3 regions of the Cupriavidus sp. 2TAF22 genome follow, and region 1 is predicted to be linked to each of the others. Evidence: predicted binding sites of a transcription regulator. Region 1 holds the regulator's gene; each other region holds the start of a gene.
What was found. The regulator LexA, encoded in region 1, represses DNA repair genes until DNA is damaged. The targets are predictions, from matches to a motif close to ACTGTATNNNNATACAGT.

Region 1 (5,572 bases):
GAGATTATCTAGTTGGGGGTCTGCGACGGGCGCGTTCATGGGGAGGGATTATAACGGTGGCCGGGCCCCCGTCGCAGGAGAAATCGCGGCTGTCAGCCATCGTCCGCGATGAAGTGACGGCGGGACGACCAGCCTGTCGCAATGAAGCCCAAAGCAAAAAAGGCAGGAGCGCTTGGCCCCTGCCTTTTTTGTTGTTGCCAGCAATCGATGCCCGCCGCCAGCCCCTGAGCGGGGCCCGCGGTGGCATCGAATCCGGTCTTAGACGTGCTCGCCCAGGACGGCGATGGTCACATCGACCAGCACGTCCGTGTGCAGCGAAACGCTGACCGGATGATCGCCAACGACCTTCAGCGGGCCGTTCGGCAGGCGCACTTGCGCCTTCTCGATCTTGAAGCCTTGGCCTTCCAGGGCTTCGGCGATGTCGGCGTTGGTGACCGAACCGAACAGGCGGCCGTCCACACCCGACTTCTGGGTGATCTGCACGGTCAGGCCGTTCAGCTTTTCGCCTTCGGCTTGCGCAGCGGCCAGCTTCTCGGCGGCGGCCTTTTCCAGCTCGGCGCGCTTGACTTCGAACTCGCTGATGGCGGTCTGGGTCGCACGGCGGGCCTTCTTGTTCGGGATCAGGAAGTTACGGGCGTAGCCGTCCTTCACGCGAACGATGTCACCCAGGTTGCCCAGGTTGATGACTTTTTCCAGCAGAATGATTTGCATCGTGTTTTCTCCTTGACGGACCTAGGGCCGATCAGTTCTTGTGCAGGTCGGTGTAGGGCATCAGCGCGAGGAAACGCGCGCGCTTGATGGCCGTATCGAGCTGACGCTGATAGTGAGCCTTGGTACCGGTCAGGCGGGCCGGCGTGATCTTGCCGTTGTCGCCGATGAAATCCTTCAGGGTGTCCAGATCCTTGTAGTCGATCTGTTCCACGCCAGCCACGGTGAAGCGGCAGAAGCGCTTGCGCTTGAACAGCGGGTTCTGCTGTTGGAAGCGCTTCTTGTTCTTGTTGTCACGTTTGACGAATGCCATGATTCAATCCTTTTCGAATGCTTTACATCCAGTGATGTGAAAGACGAGAGCCTTGCTGTTGCGGTGCTTGCGAGCGAGGAATCCTTCGCAGTCGAGCATCGCGCCGAGCGGGGTACGCTCGAGCCGTTGCCCAACCTGGCCGATTCCCATGGCGGCGATGGCAAATTCCACCTGCCTGGGCGTTTGCGCCTCGACGGTCTGGCCCGCGTACTGCAAGATGCAGTTGACGACGGGGACGCCTGCCGGGGTGTAGCGCAAGGCATCGCGTTCGGCGAGGGTTGCGCAGAGCCTTAACTGGTTCAACGCTGCCTCCCTTCCCGATGCCTGTACCCATGCCCGCCCGCGCCGCCGCGACGCCTCACGTACTCAGCGTCTGCGGCAACCGCAACGGTCCGCACTTACGCGGCCGGGGCTTCGCTGGTCTGTTGCGCGGCCTTGCGGGCTTCTTCGCGCTGCACTTCCTTCATCATCGGGGACGGTGCGGTTTCGGCCTTCTTGGTCTGAACGATGAGGTGGCGCAGCACCGCGTCGTTGAACTTGAACGCGTGTTCGAGTTCAGCCAGGGTTTCCTTGCCGCATTCGATGTTCAGGCAAACGTAGTGAGCCTTGGCCAGCTTCTGGATCATGTAGGCCATCTGACGGCGGCCCCAGTCTTCCACGCGGTGGATCTGGCCTTCCTGCGACGTGACCAGCGTCTTGTAACGCTCGATCATGGCCGGAACTTGTTCACTCTGGTCCGGATGGACGATAAATACGATTTCGTAATGACGCATTGACGCTCCTTTTGGATAAGCCACCCGGGCGCCATGTCCGGTGCGGCAAGGTTGGATAGCCTTAAAGTATAGCGCGCTTTCGCCTTACTCGGCAAGTCGCTTCAACTCCCCGCGAACAGCGCCTGCAGCGCGACCGGATCGGACGCCAGCGCGGGAGTCCCCGCCAGGGCAAACAGCAGGAGCACGCGTGCCTTATAAGGATTCAGGTTGCCGGCCGCAACGAAAACACCGGACGCCGGCCGCGGCGCCACCGGAATCGCCACATGACCCGCACCGGTGCGCGAACTGCGCACGACCGCCACGCCGGCCGCGGCCGCCTCGGCCAATGCCTCGGCCAGCGACTGGTGGATCGAGCCGTTGCCCGCGGCCGCCACGACAAGACCGTTCACGCCCGCCCCGACCAGCGCGTCGACGACCACCCGGCCCGGCTCCGCATAGCTGGCGAGAATCTCCACCTTGGGCCAGGCCTGCGGCATCGGCATGGCCGCGGCCGGCAACCGCGCCGGGGCGCGCGTGAAGCCCACGAAGTCATCCTGCACATAACCGACCGGCCCGCCCGCTGGCGAAGCGAAGGCGTTCACTGCCGACGTGTGCGCCTTCACAACGTCGCGCGCGGCGTGGATCTCCTGGTTGATGACCAGCAGCACGCCCTTCCCCACCGCCTGCGCGTGGCTGGCCACACGCACGGCGTCGAGCAGGTTCAGCGGCCCGTCGGCCGACAACGAGGTCGAAGGCCGCATGGCCGCGGTCAGCACGATGGGCAGCCCGACGGGACAAGCGAGGTGCAACACCATCGCCGTCTCTTCGAGCGTGTCGGTGCCGTGCGTCACGACAATGCCGGCAACGTCGGGTTGCGCGGACCAGAAGCGGATGCGCTCGACCAGCCTCGACCAGAGCGCGAACGACATGTCCTTGCTATCTACCTGGGCGACCTGCTCGGCCTCGATGCGGGCCACACTGCCGAGCGCCGGCACCGCGCCAAGCAAGGACGCCACCGGCACCGTGGCCGCCTGGTATTTGGCGCTACTGGCCGGATTGGAGGAGGAACCTGCGATGGTGCCGCCGGTGGCGAGCACGACGACGCGACGCAATAGGGACATGGCGGGGGACGTGTTGGAATCCGGATTCAAAAGACACGAAATCAGCGATTTGCGTGCCGCGGATTGTAACTCGCTTACCGCCCCACACTTGCGACCAGCACAACCCGCCTGGCGTGCGACAAAGCGCCTGTCGATGAGCAGCCTCCCAAAATTCCGCTTGCACTTCACTCGATACTGTATAAAATCACAGCATACTGTTTAAACATACAGTGCTTTCACATACGGCGACCATGGCGACCCTGACACCGCGACAGCAGCAGATTTTCGACCTGATTCGCAGCACCCTCCAGCACACCGGCTTCCCGCCCACCCGTGCCGAGATCGCCGCCAAGTTCGGCTTCTCCTCGCCCAACGCCGCAGAAGAACATCTGCGCGCCCTGGCACGAAAAGGCGTGATCGAACTCACGCCTGGCGCGTCGCGCGGCATTCGCCTCAAGGTATGGCGCAGCGACTCGGAACTGCCCGACCAGTTCTCCCTCCCCATGGCCGGCGTGATGCAACTGACGCTGCCGCTGGTCGGGCGTGTCGCCGCAGGTAGCCCAATCCTTGCGGCCGAGCATATCGACCGCCAGTATCAGGTCGATGCCTCGGTATTCGAAGTCCAGCCCGACTACCTCCTTCGCGTCCGCGGCCTGAGCATGCGCGACGCCGGCATCCTCGACGGCGACCTACTCGCCGTCAAACGCGCCAGCGAAGCCGCCAACGGCAAGATCGTCGTAGCCCGCCTCGGCGACGACGTCACTGTCAAACGCCTCAACCGACGGGGCGACACCATCGAACTGATCGCAGAGAACCCCGACTTCGCCAGCATCATCGTTGAGCCCGGCCGCGAAGAGTTCTCGCTCGAAGGCATTGCCGTCGGCCTGATTCGTACCGGCGCCTTCTGACGATTCAACAAGTGCGGCTGGAGCGGGCCTGCCCCGCATCAAGCTGCACCCGTTTGTGCCAACGCCACCCGCGCCGCGGGTGCCGCCAACTGTTGTTGCAAATTACCAGGTGTAGCCATGCTGCCAGCCAACCGCTTCTCCGCCCGCCGCCCCGTCAAGCCCGTCCCGTTCCGCCAGTCCAAGGGCGTGCGTATCTATCAGGGCGCGCAACGCCGCACCATGGTCGGCAGCATGGCAGCCATCTGCCGCATGCTCGAACTGGAAGATCTCCCCAAGCTCTCCGCGTGAAATCGCGTTGCGTATCCCTCGATTCAACGGCGCCCTGGCATCACGAAAAAATTTGAGCGAAGTACTAGCCATCCGCGAATGAAGTTTGTATAATCTTGTTTTTCGTCGATCAGCACTCAGCTGAAAGACTACGACGGTGGCTGTAGCTCAGTTGGTAGAGTCCAGGATTGTGATTCCTGTCGTCGTGGGTTCGAGTCCCATCAGCCACCCCAGAATTGCATTGCAAAAACAGCGAGCTGCGAAGCTCGCTGTTTTTGTTTGTGGGTCTGTTATTTGTCTCAGGCCCGATCGCAAGCCGATTCCGGCGCCCTCTCCCCTCCCCATTTCGTCTACGCACTCGCGTTATTTGCCTGGCTCAACGAGGCAATAGCGGTATTCTGACGACGCCGTATGCTCCATGCGCGCGGCAAATGCGCGACGTATCTGCTTTCTCGCTACCCACCCGGGAGATCTGGATATGGCTGGCTCGAGCCTGCTTCTGCTGATCGACGACATCACTACCATGCTTGACGACGTGGCGGCCTTGAGCAAATTGGCCGCCAAGAAGACCGCGGGCGTGCTCGGCGACGATCTCGCCCTCAATGCCCAGCAGGTCAGCGGTGTCAACGCTGAACGCGAGTTGCCGGTGGTTTGGGCTGTTGCGAAGGGATCCCTGCGCAACAAGGCCATCTTGGTACCATCCGCGCTGGCCATCAGTGCCGTCATCCCGTGGGCGATCGTGCCGCTGCTGATGGCCGGCGGCGCCTTCCTCTGCTACGAGGGTTTCGAAAAGATTGCGCACGGCTTCATGCATCAGGACGGGCAGGAGACAGCAGCAAGCCCGGCGCCGGAGACGGCGGACCCCACCGCTCTCGAAAGGTCGAAGATCCGCGGCGCAGTGCGTACGGATTTCATCTTGTCGGCTGAAATCATCGTCATTTCCCTCGGCACCGTTTCGAGCGCCGCGTTCGGGACGCAGGTTGCCGTGTTGACGGCGATTGCCCTGATCATGACGGTAGGTGTCTATGGCCTGGTGGCCGGCATCGTCAAACTGGACGACGCCGGACTCTATCTGCACCAGCGCTCATCGGCCGCGGCGCGCGCTGCGGGCCGCGGCATCCTGCGCATGGCGCCCTGGCTGATGCGGGCGCTCTCGGTGGCGGGTACCGTGGCGATGTTCCTGGTTGGCGGCGGGATCCTGGTCCACGGATTCCCCGGCGCGCATCATTTGACGGATCTCGTGACCGGCGTTCTGGCGGATGTACCAAGCGTGGGAAGCAGCCTGGAAATGCTCGGACCGCTGCTGCTCAACGCGGTAGCCGGCATGCTGGCCGGTGCGCTGGTCACTGCCACGGTTGCCGTGGCCAGGTTCGGGATGCGGATGTTTCGGCCCTCCTCCGACTGATCACTCCGAGCCGCGGACCGGTCGCTGCGGATCGGTCACTACGAATCGGCCGCCCAAAAAGCAAAACCCCCCAGTACGTGCGTACTGAGGGGTTTCAAGGGAGAGCCTGGCGATTACCT
Region 2 (5,572 bases), on a different contig from region 1:
AGGCCTTCTTCGCTTGCCGAAGCCAGCGGGTTGTAGAAGCCGATGCGCTCGATGAAACGGCCATCACGGCGGTTGCGCGAGTCAGCAGCGACGATGTTGAAGAACGGGCGCTTCTTGCTGCCACCGCGAGCCAGACGGATTACGACCATGGGTTGATTCCTCAGAAAACTTGATGTTCGAACACGAAACGCAAGAGTATAGACCAAATCCCGAGGCCAAACAAACACTTAGAGCGATTGACGCGACACACCGCCACAGGCATCGTGGCGAAAACCCCGACAGGAGAGCGTCGCATGCGTTCCTACCTCCACATTCCCGCCTGCCGCGCCCTGCTGGCGGGCGTGCTCGCCGCTGGCGCGTGCCTTGGCGCTAACGCCAGCAGCACCGCAGCGCAGGCCTTGCCGCTCGACCAGATCAAGCTGCCGCCCGGATTTCGCATCGAAGTGCTCAGCCAGTCGGTGCCGGAGGCGCGCGGCATGACCATGTCGCCGGCCGGCACGCTGTTCGTGGGCACGCGCGGGGAAGGCAAAGTCTACGCCATCAGCAACCCGCTGGCCGGCAGCCCCCAAGTGCGAACGGTGGCCACGGGCCTGACCATGCCAGTTGGCGTCGCCTTCCGGAACGGCGCGCTGTATGCCTCCTCGACCTCGCGCATCGTGCGGCTCGATGACGTGGAAGCCCGGCTGGACAACCCGCCCAGGCCGGTGGTGGTGAGCGACCGCTTTCCCGGCGAAACCCACCACGGCTGGAAATTCATCGCCTTCGGGCCCGACGGCTATCTCTACGTGCCGGTCGGCGCGCCCTGCAATATCTGCGCGCCCGACGAGAACCGCTACGCCAACATCATGAAGATGAAGCCCGACGGCAGCGACCTGCAGGTGGTGGCGCGGGGCGTGCGCAACTCGGTCGGCTTCGACTGGCACCCCGCCACGCGCCAGCTATGGTTTACCGACAACGGCCGCGACTTCCTGGGCGACGACCAGCCCGACGACGAACTCAACCGCCTCACCCGCGCCGGCCAGCATTTCGGCTACCCGTTCTGCCATGCCGGCACCATTGCCGACCCGGAATTCGGCAAGCAGCGCGCCTGCGCGGAATTCGAACCGCCGGTGGCCAGGCTGGGCGCTCATGTGGCCGCGCTCGGCATGCGTTTCTATACGGGCGCGCAATTTCCTGCCGAATATCACAACAATATCTTTATCGCCGAACATGGCAGCTGGAACCGCAGCGAGCGGATCGGCTACCGCATCGCCAGGATCGTGCTGGATGACGCTGGCCAGGTGGTGCGCCAGGAAATCTTCGCGCAGGGCTGGCTGCAGAATGACAAGCCATGGGGCCGTCCGGTCGATGTCCAGGTGGCACCGGACGGCTCGCTGCTCGTCAGCGACGACATGGCGGGCGCGATCTACCGCATCCGCTACGCGCCATGAAAACGGAGGCGGCCCGCGCCTCGCCGGCAGCTGTCGACAGGCGGCAAATTCCCCGGCAGTGGGGACGAAACAATCCGTTACACCGGTAACGGCTTTTGCATAGGCGTGCCGGATGCGCGTGCGTACCATGATTCCATCTACCAATAACATCACCGCGCGACAGGAAACTGGGATTCCGCATGCTCCCCCGCAATCTCCTGCGCGACCCGGTGGCTGGCATCCTGTTGGCCGTCTTCCTGATCGGCCTCAGCCCTGCCGGCCACGCTCAGGTCGCGTTCTGGCAACATAACCGGCCCGAAGGCCGGAACATGACCAATGCGCGCGGGCAACCGAGCCAGGGTGGCTGGGAAATGGCAAGCGTGCGTGCCGAACGGCAGGACCATGTACGCGCCCAGATCGAACGCATGGAAGCGCGCGCCCGCGCGGACGACCGCCTGAACGGCCGCCCGCCGCCCCCCCAGGAACGCGAAGACGAACGCGGCCGCCACCCCGATCGCAATGCGCAGGCCGATGGCGGGCGTGGCGATCAGCGCGGCTCCGGCATGGGCCCGGGTTGGCAGGCCCGTGGCCGGGACGGCAGCCGCTAGGCTGCCAGCACGATATCCACTTCTCGCATCCCCCTCGCATCCCCCTCGCGGCGCTGTCCCGGCTTGGCTTTGGTCGCGCCTCTCGCACGGTTCCCGGGCAGTATCCAAACAGTTCGCAAGCGACGGCGGCAGCGCGCCTGTGCCGCATTGTCCGCGCCGCGTAGCGGCGTACAATGAGCGCCGGCGCCAGCCTGCCTGGCCCTCACCCCGACCCTGTGCCGGCACGCCTTGCCGGCCCTCCACTTCGTAGCTGCCCATGCCTGCCGCCACCCAAGCCCCATCATCTGCCGCCGCGACCGTCACGACATCCCCCGGAAAATCGAAGCTGATCACGGTGGCACTGGCCTTCCTGTTCGGCAGCCTGGGGCTTCACCGCTTCTACCTGGGCGGGTTGCGCGACAAGTTCGGCTGGGCCCATCTGCTGGCGACGCTGGCCGGCGCGATCGGCGTGGCGTCGATGCAGACCGGGGCCGGCTCGCCGGCGCTGAACTGGACCTTCGCGGTGGCCGGCGGCACGTCGGTGATCGCAGCCTTCCTCACGGCCATCGTGTACGGGCTGCGTCCGGACGACAAATGGGACGCCCGCTTCAACCCGCACGGCAAGCCGACGCGCTCCGGCTGGCCAGTCGTGATCCTGGTCATCCTGTCACTGCTGATCGGCACCGGGCTGCTGATGGCCGGCCTCGCCATCAGCTTCCAGACCTTCTTCGAATCCCAGGTCGAGGCGGCCCGCGCCCTCTCGCAATAAGCGCACGGCGCAGCCATTCCGGCGCCAATGCACTTCGACCTGCTCGACATCGCCGTCTTCGTGCGCGCCGCCACGCTGGGCAACCTGTCGGCCGCGGCGCGCGATCTCGGGCTATCCACCTCGTCGGCCAGCAGCAGGCTCGCGCAACTCGAGCAGCAACTGGGGACGCGGCTTCTGCACCGGACCACGCGGCGCATCTCGCTGACCGGCGACGGCCAGCGTTTCCTCGAGCATGCCGGGCAACTGCTCGACACCGCCGACCTCGCGGCGCAAGCGGTGGGCCGAGGCGCCGAAGCCCCGCACGGGCAATTGCGCGTCGCGGTGCCCGCTTCGTTCGGCCGACAGCATGTCTCCCCGGCCATTCCTGCCTTCCTCTCGGCTTATCCGGGACTGTCGCTGGATCTGCGCCTGACCGACCAGGTGATCGACCTGGTCGAGGCCGGCGTCGACGTGGCGCTGCGCATGGGGGCCCTGCCCGATTCGTCGCTGGTGGCGCGGCCGCTGGCGCCGAGCCACCGCGCCATCTGCGCCTCGCCTGCCTACCTTGCCACGCATGGCACGCCGCGACATCCGGAAGACCTGCGCCAGCACAATTGCCTGGTGCTCAGCGACCAGGCCTCATGGCAGTTCGACACGGCGCTCGGCAAGACCGTGGTGGCAGTGAGCGGAAACCTGCGCACGGACAACGGCGAGGTCATCCGCGATGCCATCCTGGCCGGCATGGGGCTGGCGCTCAAGTCGACCTGGGATGTCGGCCCCCACCTGCGCAGCGGCGCGCTGGTCAGCGTGCTGACCGATTATCCCGTGCTGCCGGCAGTTTCGATCTGGGCGGTCTACCCCAGCCGCCGGCAGGTGCCGGCCAAGACCCGCGCGTTCATCGATTTCTTCGCCGCATGTTTCGGCTCTCCGCCCTACTGGGACAGCGAGCCCGCGCAATAGCGCCCCCCGGCGCGAACTGGCCAGGCTGCCCCGCCGCCTGCCGCGATGCCTCAGCCCTGCCATCCCAGACATTGCCTCCTGCCGGCACGCCTGCGTTCACGCCTCGATTCCGTCCGGCTGTCGGACCGCTATGCGCAGGTGCGACCGGGCCTTGGTATTTTGGCGCGACTACTGTATAAATATACAGTATCAACCCAGATTACCTTGGATGCAGGACAGCCCCCGTGCCGAACCGACCCCACCCCATCAGCCCGCTAAAAGGCAGGGCTGCGCGCTCGAATGATGTCAGCCGGTTCGATGCATGGACCCGCGAGCGCGTCGACGATGAATGGCAAGCCGCCGATGAGCCAACGACACCACCGATCCAGACCATTGTCTTCACGGAGAAGGCCAGACGCATCGTCTCGCACAACCAGTCGCCGGACCTGCCCTTCCACGCGTCCATCAACCCCTATCGTGGCTGCGAGCATGGATGCATCTACTGCTACGCGCGGCCCAGCCATGCCTATCTGGGACTTTCGCCTGGCCTCGACTTCGAGACCCGCCTGTACGCGAAGGAAAACGCCGCGGCCCTGCTCGAGGCCGAACTCGGCAGCCGCCGCTACACGCCGTCGGTAATCGCGCTGGGAGTCAATACGGACCCATACCAGCCCATCGAGCGGGGCCTGCGAATCACACGGGGGATCCTGGAGGTGCTGGAGCGCTTCAATCATCCCGTGGCCATCATCACCAAGTCGGGCGTGGTCACCCGCGACATCGATATCCTGCAGCGCATGGCGGCCAGGAACCTGGTGCGCGTCCATGTGTCGGTCACCTCGCTCGACAATGAGATCGCACGCACGCTCGAACCCCGTGCCAGCGCACCGGCGCGCCGCCTGGCCGCGATCGCGGCTCTGCGCGAAGCCGGCATTCCGGTCGGCGTGATTGTGGCGCCCGTGATTCCCGGCCTGACCGACTCCGGGATGGAGGCCATCCTCGAAGCCTGCGCCAAGGCCGGGGCGCGCAGCGCGGCGTACACCCTGCTGCGCCTGCCGCGCGAGGTGGCGGCATTGTTCTCCGAATGGCTGGCCACCTATCATCCGCTGCGCGCGAAGCACGTCGAAAGCCTGGTGGCGCAAATGCGCGGCGGCCAGGCCTACGACTCGCGGTTCGGCGTGCGCATGACGGGCACCGGTATCTTTGCCGAACTCCTGAGCAAGCGTTTCAAGCTGGCATGCCGGCGCTTCGGCCTGAATACCGAGCGCCATGCGCTGACCACCGAACTGTTTTCCCGGGACGGCGCCGCAGCGCAAATGAAACTGTTCTGAACCGCGCCGCGGCTTCAGGCAAGCGGCGCCTTTTCGTCGACCGCGATCGCCAGCGTTTCCTTGATCTCTTCCATCACCACATAGCTCTTGGACTGCGCGGCGCCCGGCAACTGCAGCAGGATATCGCCGAGCAGGCGGCGGTACTCGCCGATCTCGCGGATGCGCGCCTTGATCAGGTAATCGAAGTCGCCCGACACCAGGTGGCATTCGAGCACCTCGGGAATGCGTGATACCTCGCGGCGGAACTGCTCGAACATATTGCCCGACTTGTTGCCGAGCGAGATCTCCACGAAGACCAGCAGGCCGCTGCCCAGCAGCGCGGGATTGAGCCGCGCGTAGTAGCCCATGATGACCCCGTCGCGCTCCATGCGCTTGACCCGCTCGATGCAGGGCGTGATGGTCAGCCCCACGGCTTCCGCAAGCTCCTTCATCGACATGCGGCCATCGGCCTGGAGCAGCGCCAGGATCTTGCGGTCGAGCCGGTCCAGGCTGCGCAGGGGCTGACGACTTGTTCTCATGAGTAAATCCTGTTTCTCTGAAAATTACGATAACTATGACTGC
Region 3 (5,572 bases), on a different contig from region 1:
TGCAACTGGTAAGGGGGTTCGGGATTGGTGTCTTCGGCGCCGGCGTCGCGAATATTGATGACGTCGCCGGCAAAGGCCTGGATCGCGGTGGTCGGCAGCACGCCGGCCAGCTCGGTCAGGTGGGTGCAGCCGGCCACGCCGGACAGACGTTCGCGCACCGCCTTGCGGAAGCCCTTCATCAGGTTCAGGCCGATGAGCTTGCGGTAGGCCGGGCCGATGGTGTCGCACTGCCCGGGGTAAGGCACCCAGTCAGAACAGGCATCGGCGTCCACCACATTCATGCGCACGTCGATCGTGACGCGCAGCCACAGGTCATGCAGGGGCTCGCCCACCGGGCGCACGCCGCCGCCGGCCAGCGGGATCGCACGCGGCTTGGTGTCGGTCAGGCGCGCTTCGATATCCCACAGGCCATCGTCCCTAAGATAGGCCTCGGCCGTGATGGCACGACGATGGCGCAGGGAGCGGTTGACGGGCGGGGAAAGCGGCATGACAGCAGGCTGGAGCGGGGGGAACGGACGGCTAATGAACAGCTACGAACGACCAAAGGACTGCTTTTGGGGGCGGCTGGGCCGGAAAACCGCAGGATTTTAACATGACGGACAACTTTGGCCGGGAACTAACTGCACGCGGTGCTGTTGGAGGCGATTGTCGGGCGGCGGATCGCCTGCTGCGGTGCGGGAAAGCGCGCCCCGAGGCGGTCATGCGGCCCGCGCGGCCAGGCTGCGCGCGGCGCGAATACGCCTACTTGCAACGCAGGTATGCGCCCCGTGCCGGTGCATGATATTGCGGGTGCGTCACGTCGCGCAGGGACACGCCACGACCCGCGGCGGCCCACCTCAGTCGCCGCCGTCCAGCCACTCGTCCGCGCCCTTGATGATGCGGCTGACCACCGAGCGGGAGAAACCGCGGGCCACCAGGAAGCGGATCTGCCTTGCCCGCTCTTCCGGCGTGGCCGGCGGGGCGCCGAAGCGCTTCTGCCAGACCGCGCGGCCCCGCTCCAGCTCGGAATCGCGCAGGCGCTCCTGCAGGTCGGCCAGCTGATCGCTGCCGAGCTGGTGGGTGCGAGCCTCCTGCATGACGCGGGCGGCACCGTAGCGGCTGGCGCGGCGGTGCACCAGGCTGTCGACGAAGCGCGCATTGGACAGCCAGTTCTCGCGCTCGAGCGCGTCCAGCAATTGCTCCAGGGCTTCCGGGGACTCCGCGTGCGGGGCCAGCTTGCGAGCCAGCTCCGTGCGGCTGTGCTCGCGGCGCGACAGGTAGCCGACCGCGCGGGCCTTGAGGGAGAGAGGGGGACGGGTGGCCATGAAGAAAGACGTCGCGAATGCACACCAAATGACACCGGGGCGGCGCGCGCTGTCGCACGTGCCGCCCCGGTCAGGCTCGGATCGCGGCCGGGATTGCCCCGGCCGGCTGCGCTCAGGCCTCGGCGGCAGTGACCGCGGCGGCAGGCGTGCCGTTCATCAGCACCACGCCCAGCGATTCGCGCACCTTGTTCTCGATCTCGTCGGCGATATCGGGATTCTCGCGCAGGTATTCGCGCGCATTGTCCTTGCCCTGGCCGATCTTCTCGCCCTTGTAGCTGTACCAGGCGCCCGACTTCTCGACGACCTTGGCATCCACGCCGAGATCGATGATTTCGCCCTGGCGCGAGATGCCCTGGCCATAGAGGATGTCGAAGAACGCCTCGCGGAACGGCGGCGAGACCTTGTTCTTGACCACCTTGACCTTGGTTTCGTTGCCGATCACGTCGTCGCCCTTCTTGATCGAGCCGATGCGGCGGATATCGAGGCGGACCGACGCGTAGAACTTSAGCGCGTTYCCGCCGGTGGTGGTRTCYGGCGAYCCGWACATCACYCCGATCTTCATGCGGATCTGGTTGATGAAGATCACCAMGCAYTTSGWGCGCMWGATSGWGSCSGTSAGCTTGCGCAGCGCCTGGCTCATCAGGCGGGCCTGCAGGCCGGGCAGCGAATCGCCCATCTCGCCTTCGATTTCGGCCTTGGGCACCAGTGCCGCCACCGAGTCGATGACGATCAGGTCGACCGAGCCGGAGCGCACCAGCGCGTCGGTGATTTCCAGCGCCTGCTCGCCGGTGTCGGGCTGGGAGATCAGCAGATCACCCACGGACACGCCCAGCTTGCCGGCATAGTTGACGTCGAGTGCGTGCTCGGCGTCGATAAAGGCGCAGGTGCCGCCCAGCTTCTGCATCTCGGCCACCACCTGCAGCGTCAGCGTGGTCTTGCCCGAGGATTCCGGACCGTAGATTTCCACCACGCGGCCGCGCGGCAGGCCGCCGACGCCCAGCGCGATGTCCAGGCCCAGCGAGCCGGTGGACACGACCTGGATATCCTGATCGATGTCGGCTTCGCCCAGTTTCATGATCGAGCCCTTGCCGAACTGCTTCTCGATCTGGGCCAGCGCGGCCGCCAGCGCCTTCTGCTTTTCGGCGTTCACGCCAGCACTCGCCTTCTTGCCGTCATCCATGGTCGTCCTTCCATCAATGGTGTATAAATAGGCCGCATGTGGCGCGCTGCCTGCTTTTGCGGGCTTGCGCCCGCCCCGCGCCGCGCAACTCGCCACGCGACTTGCGCGTAAAAGAGGCGGCTAGTAATCCGGTAAATGCCGGCCCGCGCAAAGCGCGACCGGAACAAGCGGGTACTGTATAAAAAAACAGTATGCTTGGCAAGCCCCACCCGCGTCACCTGGCAACGACGGGTCACAAAAGGTGCGCCAAAGCCGAGCCTGGGTGGAGACAACCATGCGTATTCTGATCGCCGAAGATGACGATGTGCTGGCCGACGGCCTCACGCGCTCCCTGCGCCACTCCGGCTATGCCGTAGATCATGTCGCCAGCGGGGTGGAGGCCGATTCGGCGCTGTCCACCCAGACCTTCGACCTGCTGATCCTCGACCTCGGCCTGCCGCGCATGCCCGGCCTGGAAGTGCTCAAGCGCCTGCGCGCGCGCGGCGCCATGGTGCCGGTGCTGATCCTGACCGCGGCCGACGGCGTGGACGAGCGCGTCAAGGGACTGGACCTGGGCGCCGACGACTACATGGCCAAGCCCTTTGCCCTGTCCGAGCTGGAGGCACGCGTGCGCGCGCTGGTGCGGCGCGGGTCCGGCGGCGGTGCCACGCTGACGCGGCACGGGCCGCTCGCCTTCGACCAGGTCGGCCGCATCGCCTACCTGAACGAACAGATGCTGGACCTTTCCGCGCGCGAGGTGGGGCTGCTGGAAATCCTGCTGACCCGCACCGGGCGGCTGGTATCGAAGGAGCAACTGGTGGACCACCTGTGCGAATGGGGCGAGGAGGTCAGCAACAACGCCATCGAAGTCTACGTGCACCGGCTGCGCAAGAAGATCGAGGTGGGCGGCATCCGCATCGCCACGGTTCGCGGCCTGGGCTATTGCCTGGAGAAATTCCAGGCTGCCGCGGTCCACGGCTAGGAGACACCATCCGCGCCTTGCCTTCCCCTGCTTACCCTGGTTACGCCACTCCGGCCACTCCGGACCACCCTACTCCCGTCTCATGAGCCTGCTGCGACTGCCCCGGCGGCGCGCGCGGGCCGCACGGCCCGCGCCGCCCGCATCGTCCCCGGACGGATCCGCCTCGCCGGATGCCGGCGTCGCCGACGAAGCGCTGGCCGAAGCCCTGCCGCACCTTGAGGACAGCGCCGGCCATCCGTCCCCGCGCTCGCTGTTCGGCGAGATCCTGGACTGGATGCTGGCCCCGCTGCTGCTGCTCTGGCCGATGAGCATCGCGGTGACCTACCTGGTGGCCAAATCCATCGCCAACGGCCCGTTCGACCGCTCGCTGGAAGCCAGCGCCATCGTGCTCTCGCAGCAGGTGCGCGAGGTCAACGGGCGCGTCACGCTGCAGCTGCCGCTGTCCGCGCGCGAGATCCTGCGTGCCGACGAGAGCGACAACATCTACTACCAGGTAGTCGGCACGCACGGCGAGTTCGTGGCCGGCGACAACGACCTGCCGCTGCCCAGCGAGGACGACCGCGGCCACGCCGGGCTGGTGTCGCTGCGCGACGACCGGGTGGCCGGCAACGACGTGCGCGTCGCCTACACCTATGTCGATCTCAAGCACGGCGGCGACACGCAGCCGGTGCTGGTGCAGGTGGGCGAGACCCTGGACAAGCGCGCGCGCCTGGCCAACGAGATCATCAAGGGCGTGATCCTGCCGCAGTTCGTGATCCTGCCGCTCGCGGTGGTGCTGGTGTGGTTCGGCCTGACGCGCGGGCTGGCGCCGCTGACCGCGATCCAGCAACGCATCCGCGCGCGCAATCCCGGCGATACCAGCCCCATCGACGAGCACGCCGCGCCGCAGGAGATCACGCCGCTGGTGGCGTCCTTCAACGACCTGCTGGCGCGCCTGGACATGTCGGTGCAGACACAGAAGCGCTTTATCGCCGATGCCGCGCACCAGATGAAGACCCCGCTGGCCGGGCTGCGCATGCAGGCCGAACTGGCGCAGCGCGAACAGTCGCCCGAGGAATTGCGCAAGTCGCTGGCGCAGATCGCCGGCAGCTCGGAACGCACGGCCCACCTGGTGACGCAGCTGCTGTCGCTGGCGCGCACGGAGAACCTGGCCGGTGCCGGCAGCATGGCGCCGCTGGACCTGGGCGCGCTGGCGCGCGAGGTGGTCAAGGACTGGCTGCCGCAGGCCTGGGCCCGCAGCATCGATCTCGGCGTCGACGCCGACGATCATCCCGTCATGGTGCAGGGCAACCGCCTGATGCTCACTGAAATGCTGAACAACCTGATCGACAACGCGATCCGCTACACCCCCGCGGGCGGCCACGCCACCGTGCGCGCAAGGGCGGACGCCTTCGAACCGTTCGCCTACCTCGAGGTGGAGGACACCGGCCCGGGCATCCCGGTGGCCGAGCGCGAGCGCGTGATGGAGCGCTTCTACCGCGTGCTGGGCACGCAGACCCAGGGCAGCGGCCTGGGCCTGGCCATCGTGCGCGAGATCGTGCAGCAGCACGGCGGCGATGTCAGCATCGTCGACAACGTCTACCAGTCCGAGCCGCGCCTGGCCGGCGCCTGCTTCCGCATCACGCTGCGCCGGCCCGTCGCCGGAGATACGGCATGAGCGGCGCCGCCCGCCCGCCCGGCCCGCGCGCCGCGGCAGGCCAGCCCGGTTCGGCCGCGCGGCACGCGTGGCGCCGCAACCTGCGCTGGATCGCCGCGCTGCTGGCAATCTGGTTCGTGGTCACCTTCGTGGTCAGCTGGTTCGCGCGCGAGCTGCGTTTCGACTTCTTCGGCTGGCCCTTCTCGTTCTGGGTAGGCGCGCAGGGTGCGCTGATCATCTACGTACTGATGGCAGCCCTCTACGCCTGGCGCATGAACCTGGCTGACGACGAAGCCGGCGAGGACGAAGCCGCCGCCCGGCCCGGGATGGACGCGCGGCGGGAGGATGCTGCATAGCAAGAAGGCGCCTGCGCCGCGTCGCGATGAACCCTCCCGCGCCCAACCCGGACCCCGGACGTCGCGCCGCAACAATCCCGCACCCCGCATTTCGCTAGCGTATACCCCGAGCGTTTAGTGGCGAACTCGGCGGAA

Region 2: AB4Z48_RS03625 (PA0069 family radical SAM protein) is a predicted target of LexA. The motif match lies at 3,875-3,892, and genes of this name have one in related genera.
Region 3: recA (recombinase RecA) is a predicted target of LexA. The motif match lies at 2,658-2,675, and genes of this name have one in related genera.

Annotation. Positions count from the first base shown of each region.
Region 1 covers NZ_JBFRFX010000005.1:125-5,696, reverse strand. The annotation lists gene AB4Z48_RS07805 (replicative DNA helicase) at 1-39, opposite strand, end outside; gene rplI (50S ribosomal protein L9) at 259-711, opposite strand; gene rpsR (30S ribosomal protein S18) at 743-1,021, opposite strand; gene priB (primosomal replication protein N) at 1,025-1,324, opposite strand; gene rpsF (30S ribosomal protein S6) at 1,420-1,794, opposite strand; gene AB4Z48_RS07780 (asparaginase) at 1,896-2,894, opposite strand; gene lexA (transcriptional repressor LexA) at 3,125-3,781, shown strand; gene AB4Z48_RS07770 (hypothetical protein) at 3,899-4,069, shown strand; tRNA gene AB4Z48_RS07765 (tRNA-His) at 4,206-4,281, shown strand; gene AB4Z48_RS07760 (DUF808 domain-containing protein) at 4,527-5,453, shown strand; partial or broken rRNA gene rrf (5S ribosomal RNA) at 5,558-5,572, opposite strand, start outside.
Region 2 covers NZ_JBFRFX010000002.1:224,231-229,802, forward strand. The annotation lists gene rpsP (30S ribosomal protein S16) at 1-149, opposite strand, end outside; gene AB4Z48_RS03605 (PQQ-dependent sugar dehydrogenase) at 294-1,430, shown strand; gene AB4Z48_RS03610 (hypothetical protein) at 1,610-2,017, shown strand; gene AB4Z48_RS03615 (TM2 domain-containing protein) at 2,274-2,765, shown strand; gene AB4Z48_RS03620 (LysR family transcriptional regulator) at 2,793-3,704, shown strand; gene AB4Z48_RS03625 (PA0069 family radical SAM protein) at 3,929-5,011, shown strand; gene AB4Z48_RS03630 (Lrp/AsnC ligand binding domain-containing protein) at 5,026-5,529, opposite strand.
Region 3 covers NZ_JBFRFX010000038.1:5,938-11,509, reverse strand. The annotation lists gene AB4Z48_RS31960 (DUF2889 domain-containing protein) at 1-488, opposite strand, end outside; gene recX (recombination regulator RecX) at 837-1,304, opposite strand; gene recA (recombinase RecA) at 1,417-2,484, opposite strand; gene AB4Z48_RS31945 (response regulator) at 2,759-3,445, shown strand; gene AB4Z48_RS31940 (sensor histidine kinase N-terminal domain-containing protein) at 3,528-5,102, shown strand; gene AB4Z48_RS31935 (DUF4212 domain-containing protein) at 5,099-5,437, shown strand.